DNA from 2 places in the Actinoalloteichus caeruleus genome. Region 1 is predicted to be linked to the other one. Evidence: predicted binding sites of a transcription regulator. Region 1 holds the regulator's gene; the other holds the start of a gene.
What was found. The regulator LexA, encoded in region 1, represses DNA repair genes until DNA is damaged. The targets are predictions, from matches to a motif close to CGAACACGTGTTCG.
Positions count from the first base shown of each region.

Region 2: the regulator LexA is predicted to act here: its motif matches at 1,239-1,252, upstream of ruvC (crossover junction endodeoxyribonuclease RuvC).

Region 1 covers NZ_CP186005.1:1,340,615-1,344,019, forward strand. Annotated here, with positions in the region: gene ACOJVX_RS06020 (hypothetical protein) at 1-826, shown strand, start outside; gene lexA (transcriptional repressor LexA) at 1,238-1,951, opposite strand; gene nrdR (transcriptional regulator NrdR) at 2,701-3,177, shown strand; gene ACOJVX_RS06035 (vitamin B12-dependent ribonucleotide reductase) at 3,342-3,405, shown strand, end outside.
Region 2 covers NZ_CP186005.1:1,723,221-1,726,625, reverse strand. Annotated here, with positions in the region: gene ruvA (Holliday junction branch migration protein RuvA) at 1-598, opposite strand, end outside; gene ruvC (crossover junction endodeoxyribonuclease RuvC) at 603-1,166, opposite strand; gene ACOJVX_RS07770 (Fpg/Nei family DNA glycosylase) at 1,387-2,295, opposite strand; gene ACOJVX_RS07765 (DUF4262 domain-containing protein) at 2,476-2,970, opposite strand; gene ACOJVX_RS07760 (YebC/PmpR family DNA-binding transcriptional regulator) at 3,138-3,405, opposite strand, start outside.

The DNA of each region.
Region 1 (3,405 bases):
CGGCATCGACCACTACGACGTCGGGGACGTCGCGGTCGCCCCGGACGGCACGATCTGGGTGGCCGAGACCGGCGACAACCGCCGGCGGCGGGAGCACGTCGCCTTCGTCCGCATCACCCCGGACGGGGTGGCGTCGCTGCACCGGATGACCTACCCGCGTGGTCCGCACGACGCCGAGGCACTGCTGCTGGACCGCGACGGCGTACCCCACATCGTGACGAAGGAGATCTTCGGAACCGCCTACGTGTACCGACCGGCGGAGCCGCTGCGCACCCCGGGGCCGGTGCCCCTGGAGGAGGTGGGCTCGGTGCGGTTTCGGAGCACCACCACGCCAGGGGGGCCGATCCCGGAGATGGTGGGGTCGGTGGCGGTCACGGGCGGCTCGGTCAGCGCGGACGGCACCGTGGTCGCGCTGCGCACCTACACCGAGGCCTACCTGTTCAGCGCCCCCGACGGCGACGTGGTGGAGGCCCTGGCCGGAGAACCGGTCAACATCCCGATCCCGGACGAGCCGCAGGGGGAGGCCGTCGCCCTCGAGCCGGATGGCACCTTGCTCTCGACCTCGGAGGGTGAGAACCAGCCGATCCGGGCCTACCCGGGCGCCGTCGAGCTGCTCGCCGAGGCGGAACGTTCCCGGGGGTCCACGGCGAGCGGCGAGGTCCCGTCCGAGGAGGAGGACCGCGGCGAAGCCGGGCGGGACCACGGGGAGGACGCCGCCCTCAGTGCTGACGACGAGGGGATGCCGGGTTGGCAGGCCCTGGGGATCGCCGGCCTGCTCGCGGCGCTCCTGACCTGGGTCGTGAGCCGTTCGCGGCGGGCCACCTAGACCCCGGGGCGGCCGGGCGGGAGGCCGAGGGGCGCTGGAGCGGGACGGACAGGGCGCCCCAGCCGACCCGTCCGTTCCCAGTGCCGCGCGTCCGGGGGTCTCACCTCCTGCGGGATGCCCACACCCTGGCCGGGGAGTGGTGACCCGGCCGCGGCGCCGTCGCCATGCCGAACTCCGGCCGAGGGCGGACGAGGGCCGTGGGGACCGGCGCGGGTGGGTGGTCCGCACTCCCGGCGCAGCCAGCGCCAGCTCCCGCCACTGCCGCTCCTCGCTCGGCACGGCCCGTCGTGGTGGCGGCCCCCCGCGCGGCGGTCCCAGCTCCGCGACCGGGGCGGGAGCCGAAGGGCACCCCCACGTCCTTCCGAGGCGACGTGCGGCCCCGCCTCCCTCCCCAGCGCGGCGGCGGGGTGGTCAGAGCCGGCGGAGGACCGCCACCACCTTGCCGAGGATGGTCGCGTCATCACCGAGGATCGGTTCGAAGGCGGGGTTGTGCGGCATCAACCAGACGTGGTCCTCGCGCCGGCGGAAGGTCTTGACCGTCGCCTCGCCCTCCAGCATCGCGGCGACGACGTCGCCGTTCTCGGCGTCGGGCTGCTGCCGGACCACCACCCAGTCGCCGTCGGTGATCGCCGCCTCCACCATCGAGTCACCCGTGACTCGGAGCAGGAACAGGGAACCCTCACCGACGATCTCCCTGGGGAGGGGGAAGACGTCCTCCACCGCCTCCTCCGCGAGAATGGGACCTCCCGCCGCGATGCGGCCCAGCAGGGGTACGTAGGCGGGCGCCGAGGTAGTGGGCTCCTCCGTGGCTGGCACGACCACGTCGACCGGGAGCACGCCGACCGCGCGCGGCCGGTTGGGATCCCGGCGCAGGTACCCCTTCCGCTCCAGTGTGCGCAGCTGGTGCGCCACCGAGGAGGTGGAGGTCAGACCGACCGCCTCTCCGATCTCCCGGATGCTGGGTGGGTAGCCGTGCTCGTCCAACCACTGCCTGATGACGTCGAGCACCCGTTGTTGGCGGCTGGTCAGCGCGCCGTTCGGAGGGGACGCGGCGCCCGTCGAGGGCACCTCGGACACGGCCGCCGCGCGGTCGGGGCCCAGATCCGGCTCGGTCCTGCGTGCCATCTCCTGTCCTCCTGGGCTGTCGCCCTCGTCGCACCGACGTCGTGACGACGTTCGGCTCCGGTCACCGTCGTGATTCCCGCGCAACCAGATGATCCGTGATCATCGTGCCGTCCACGCGTGGATCACCCGGGACTGCCGCGGAGGGAGTGGCGGTATCGACATCGCGCCGACCGTCGTCCGCCCCACTCCGCCGGGACTGTCGAGATGTCCACGGTAACGCGAACATACGTGAAGATCAAACACCTGTTCGAATGGGCGAGTCCCCCCGTCGCCCCGGTTCCCCGAGTGCCGGAAAGGACGAAGGAAATCGAACGTCTGTTCGGTTCGGAACGCGTCGCAATTCCTTGTTCGACGTCCACCGCACGCCTCGTCCGCCCATTCCGATCGCCCCGTGGGCGGCTGCGCTCGGCGCGCGCTCGGGCCGGGTGTCGGGTGGGGTGCCCGCTCGGGGAGGGGGTGGTTCGGGCGGGGGCGGGTGGCACGTCACCTGGGGTGCGCGCGCCGTGACGGAGCGGCGTACGGCCAGGTCGGGCCCACCCGTCAGGGCGAAGTCGGGGTTCACCCGTGTCGTTGCTTGCACCCGCTTCGGCCGCGTGTCTAGGTTTGGACCCCAACATCTAGTGTCGGAGTGCCGGGAACGCTCTACAGATTGGGGTTCGGGTGAGCTTGGTGAACGATGCCCGAGTATCCTGGTCACCGGGCGCGGCGATGCCGGTCCCACCAGTGCGTACCGAGTTAAGGGGTGGATCGTGCGGTGTCCGTTCTGTCGACACTCTGACTCCCGCGTCGTCGACTCGCGGGAGGTCGACGAGGGACAGGCCATCCGGCGTCGGAGGTCGTGCACGGGCTGTGGTCGCCGGTTCACCACGGTTGAGGAAGCAGTGCTCGCCGTCGTGAAACGCTCCGGAGTGACGGAGCCGTTCAGCCGGAACAAGGTCGTCCGAGGCGTCCAGCGCGCCTGCCAGGGACGGCCGGTGGACGAGGACGCGCTGCAACAGCTCGCGCACCGCGTCGAGGAGGTCGTCCGGTCCACGGGCTCCGCCGAGATCGCCAGCCACGAGGTCGGTCTGGCCATCCTGGGACCACTCCGGGACCTCGACGAGGTCGCGTACCTGCGCTTCGCCAGCGTCTACCGGGCGTTCTCCTCCGTGGAGGACTTCGAAAAGGAAATCGCCGAGTTGCGGACCGTCCAGGCGGACGGGGAGGAGCCAGCCGAGGCCCCCTGAGGGCGTCAGCGGATCCGACTTCGGGGCCACGACGGCCCACACCCACACCCGGCAACGTGACGGGGCTGACGGCTGCCCGGAGGGCAGCCCCACCGCGGGTTGACCACGACCGGAACCGCCCGAGTGGCGGACGAACCACACCAGCAGGACGAGGAGAGAGCGGCATGACTGAAACCGTCGGGAGCGCCACCGGACGAGCCAGGGGCAAGGCGAAGTCCACCACCGGCG
Region 2 (3,405 bases), 380 kb from region 1:
GCTTGCGCCCCAGCAGCGCGAGGGACTTCCGCAGGATCCCGGAGGTGTCCCCGCCACCGTCGGTGGCCAGCACCTTCTCCACCGCCTGCTCCGCCTGCTTCGCCGTGAACCCGAGACCGACCAGGGCCTCGACCACGTGGGTGCGCCGCTGGCCGGCGTCCGGCGCCGCCGCCCCGTCCCCACCGCCGGCGGGAGCCACCGGGCCGAGCTTGTCCCGCAGCTCCACGACGAGGCGCTCCGCCCCCTTGCGGCCGATGCCGGGCACCTGGGTGAGGGTGGTCAGGTTGCCCTCGGACACCGCCGTGCGCAGCTGGTCCGGTTCCAGCACCGCCAGCATGGCCAGCGCGAGCCGGGGACCGACGCCGGAGACGGTCTGGAGCAGTTCGAAGAGCTCCTTGACCTCGTCGGTGGGGAACCCGTACAGCGTCCAGGAGTCCTCCCGGATGACGAGGCTGGTCACGAGCTCGACCTGTTCGCCACGTCGCAGCCCGGCCAGCGTGGTCGGGGTGGTGCGCACGGCGAGCCCGATCCCGGAGACCTCGACGACGGCGTGGTCGAGACCGACGGAGCGCACCGTTCCGCGTACCGAGGAGATCACCGGCTCATTCCTTCCTCCTGGCCGCCGCCAGCCTGGCCCGGTGGGCCTTGGCGAGCTGGGCCGCCTGGGCCTGGGCCTGGGCCAGCCGCGCGGACACCGGGCCCCGCCACAGGTGGCAGATCGCCAGTGCCAGGGCGTCGGCGGCGTCGGCCGGCCTGGGCACCTCGGTGAGCCGCAGGATGCGGGTGACCATGGCCCCGACCTGCTTCTTGTCCGCCCGACCGGAGCCGGTCACGGCGGCCTTGACCTCGCTGGGGGTGTGGAACACGACCGGGAGGGAACGGCGGGCCGCGGCGAGGGCGACGACGCCGCTGGCCTGCGCGGTGCCCATCACCGTGCGCACGTTGTGCTGGCTGAACACCCGCTCGACGGCGACGGTGTCGGGTCGGTGCGCGTCCAGCCACCGTTCGACGGCGTCGGACACGGCCAGCAGCCGCTCCGGGAGTTCCGCGTCGGCGGGCGTGCGCACCACGTCGACGGCCACGAAGCGCACGGCCCGGCCGTGGCCACCGTCGACGACACCGATCCCGCACCGGGTCAGGCCGGGATCGACGCCGAGCACCCGCACGCCTCGCCTCCCGCCGGTCGGCCCGCCCTCCGGTGCCGGTGGCCACCCGGCCACCGCCCGGCCTGGGGCGGACGAACATCAGTTCGAGCGATCAGGCTACCGGTTCGAGTGGATCACGCCGCGAGCGGCGCGCCCGCCCGCCTCCCACCGGCGGTCCGATCCGCCGCCGCCGTGCGAGGGGCTCGGAGGCCGGTTCCCCGGCGCCCGGAGCGGGCGCGGCTCACCCCGGTGGTTGGCAGCGGGGGCACCACAGGCTGGATCGTCCGGCGGTGCGGCTGTGCTCGAGGGTGGTGCCGCAGACCGGGCAGCTGGCGTCCGGTTGGTCCCGCAGCCCGGTCAACCAGCCCTTCTTGTCGGGAACCCGGCCGGCCTTGACCGCCTGCGGGAGCAGCCGCCGCAGCTGGCGGTGCAGCGTCCGCCGCTGGGAGGGGGTCAGGCGGGCCAGGCTGCGGTCCGGGTGGATGCCCGCGCGCCACAACATCTCGTCGGCGAGCAGGTTGCCGATACCGGCCAGGACGCCCTGGTCGATCAGGGCGGCCTTGACGGCACGTCGGGACGGGGGCAGGCGGGCGTCGAAGTCGCGGAAGTCGAGGGTGGCGGCGTCCGGCCCCTGGCCGGCGAGCAGCTCGTCGACGCCGCGCTCGTCCTCGGCCAGCCAGATGCCCTGGAGCTTGCGCTGGTCGCGGAAGCGCAGCTCACCCTCGTCGAGGACGATCCGCACCCGGTCGTGGCGGTGACCGCGTCGGCGGTCGGGAGGCGCCTGCCAGCGCAGCGACCCCGTCATCCCGAAGTGCAGCGCGAGGACGGGGCCGCCAGGCACCCGTCCGGCCCCTGCCACGCCGTCCCCGTCGGCGGGGGCGGGGGCGGGAACGGCCGGGTTCCCGTCGGCGGGCGCGGCGGGCCGGTCCTCGCCGGTCGGCGCGGCGTGGTCCTCGAAGCGCAGCAGCAGCCACTTGCCGTGCCGATCCGCCCGGGCGAACCGACGCCCGCGCAGGGCGGCGGCGAGCTCCTGGGGAGAGGCACCGTGCAGGATCGCGGCGTCGAACACGACGACATCCCGGACGGGCCGGCCCAGGGCGTGTTCCACGACGACGCGACGGAATCCCTCGACATCGGGCAGCTCAGGCATCGCAAGAAGGCTGCCACGTGCCGTGCCGGGTGTCGACACCGGCCGACCGGCACCGCCGGTGGCCGCCCGGGCAGGTGGCGCGCGTGCGCGGAGGTGAGGGGGCGGCGTTCCCGCGGGCGCACCCGGAGGGCACGGCCGGCCCGGGGGTGCCCGGAGCCGTCCGGGGTGCGGCGGGGCCCGTCAGGGACCGGTCTCCCCCGGCACCCAGCTCTCGGGGCGGCCGCTGTCGGTGAGCACCGGCTGGTACTGGGCGAACCCACCCGGCGCGTCCGGTTGCCACGGCCAGGACCCGTCCGGCGCGGCGACGATCATCTGGAGGGCGGGGAAGGTGCCCTTGCGGTTGAGCAGGAAGGCGTGCCCGAAGTACTCGGCGTAGAAGCCCCGGTGCACCCGTTCGAAGGTGACGGGCAGGTCCTTGAGGAACCGTTCGTAGCACCGGCCCGGGACGAAGTCCTCCCCCGCGCGGGCCCGCTCCGAGTACGTGCTGAGCACCGCGTGGGCGACCTTGGGCGGCAGGCCGATCACCACGACCTCCGGCATGCCGCAACTGCGGTAGACGCCGACGGTCTGGGCGAAGGGCGGCGCGTTCCGCTCCTCGGCGACGTGCACGATCGCGACGCCGTCCTCCTCGGCGGCGGTCCGCAGCCTCCGTCGGAGCTCCTGGTCATCGGCCACGAAACGCACCTCCGGGCGGGACGTCGCGCTACTTCTCCCGTCAGCGCGACCCTACGGGACGCCCCACCGGGGCTGGGAGGAAGCCCTCCGCGTCGCGGGGAGCCGTCACGACCTCCGGAGCGGGCCCGGTCCCGGACACCCGGGACCGGCCCGCCCTGGCCCGGTCGTCAGCCGACCTCGGCCATCACCTCGTCGGAGACGTCGAAGTTCGCGAAGACGTTCTGCACGTCGTCGCAGTCCTCCAGCGCGTCGATGAGGCGGAACACCTTGCGGGCGCCCTCGGCGTCCAGCGGCACCGTGGTGGAGGGCAGGAAGCTGGCGTCAGCCGAGTCGTAGTCGATCTCGGCCTTCTGCAGGGCGGTCCGGACCGCCACGAGGTCGCCGGCCTCGGCGACGATCTCGAAGCTCTCCCCCAGGTCGTTGACCTCCTCCGCG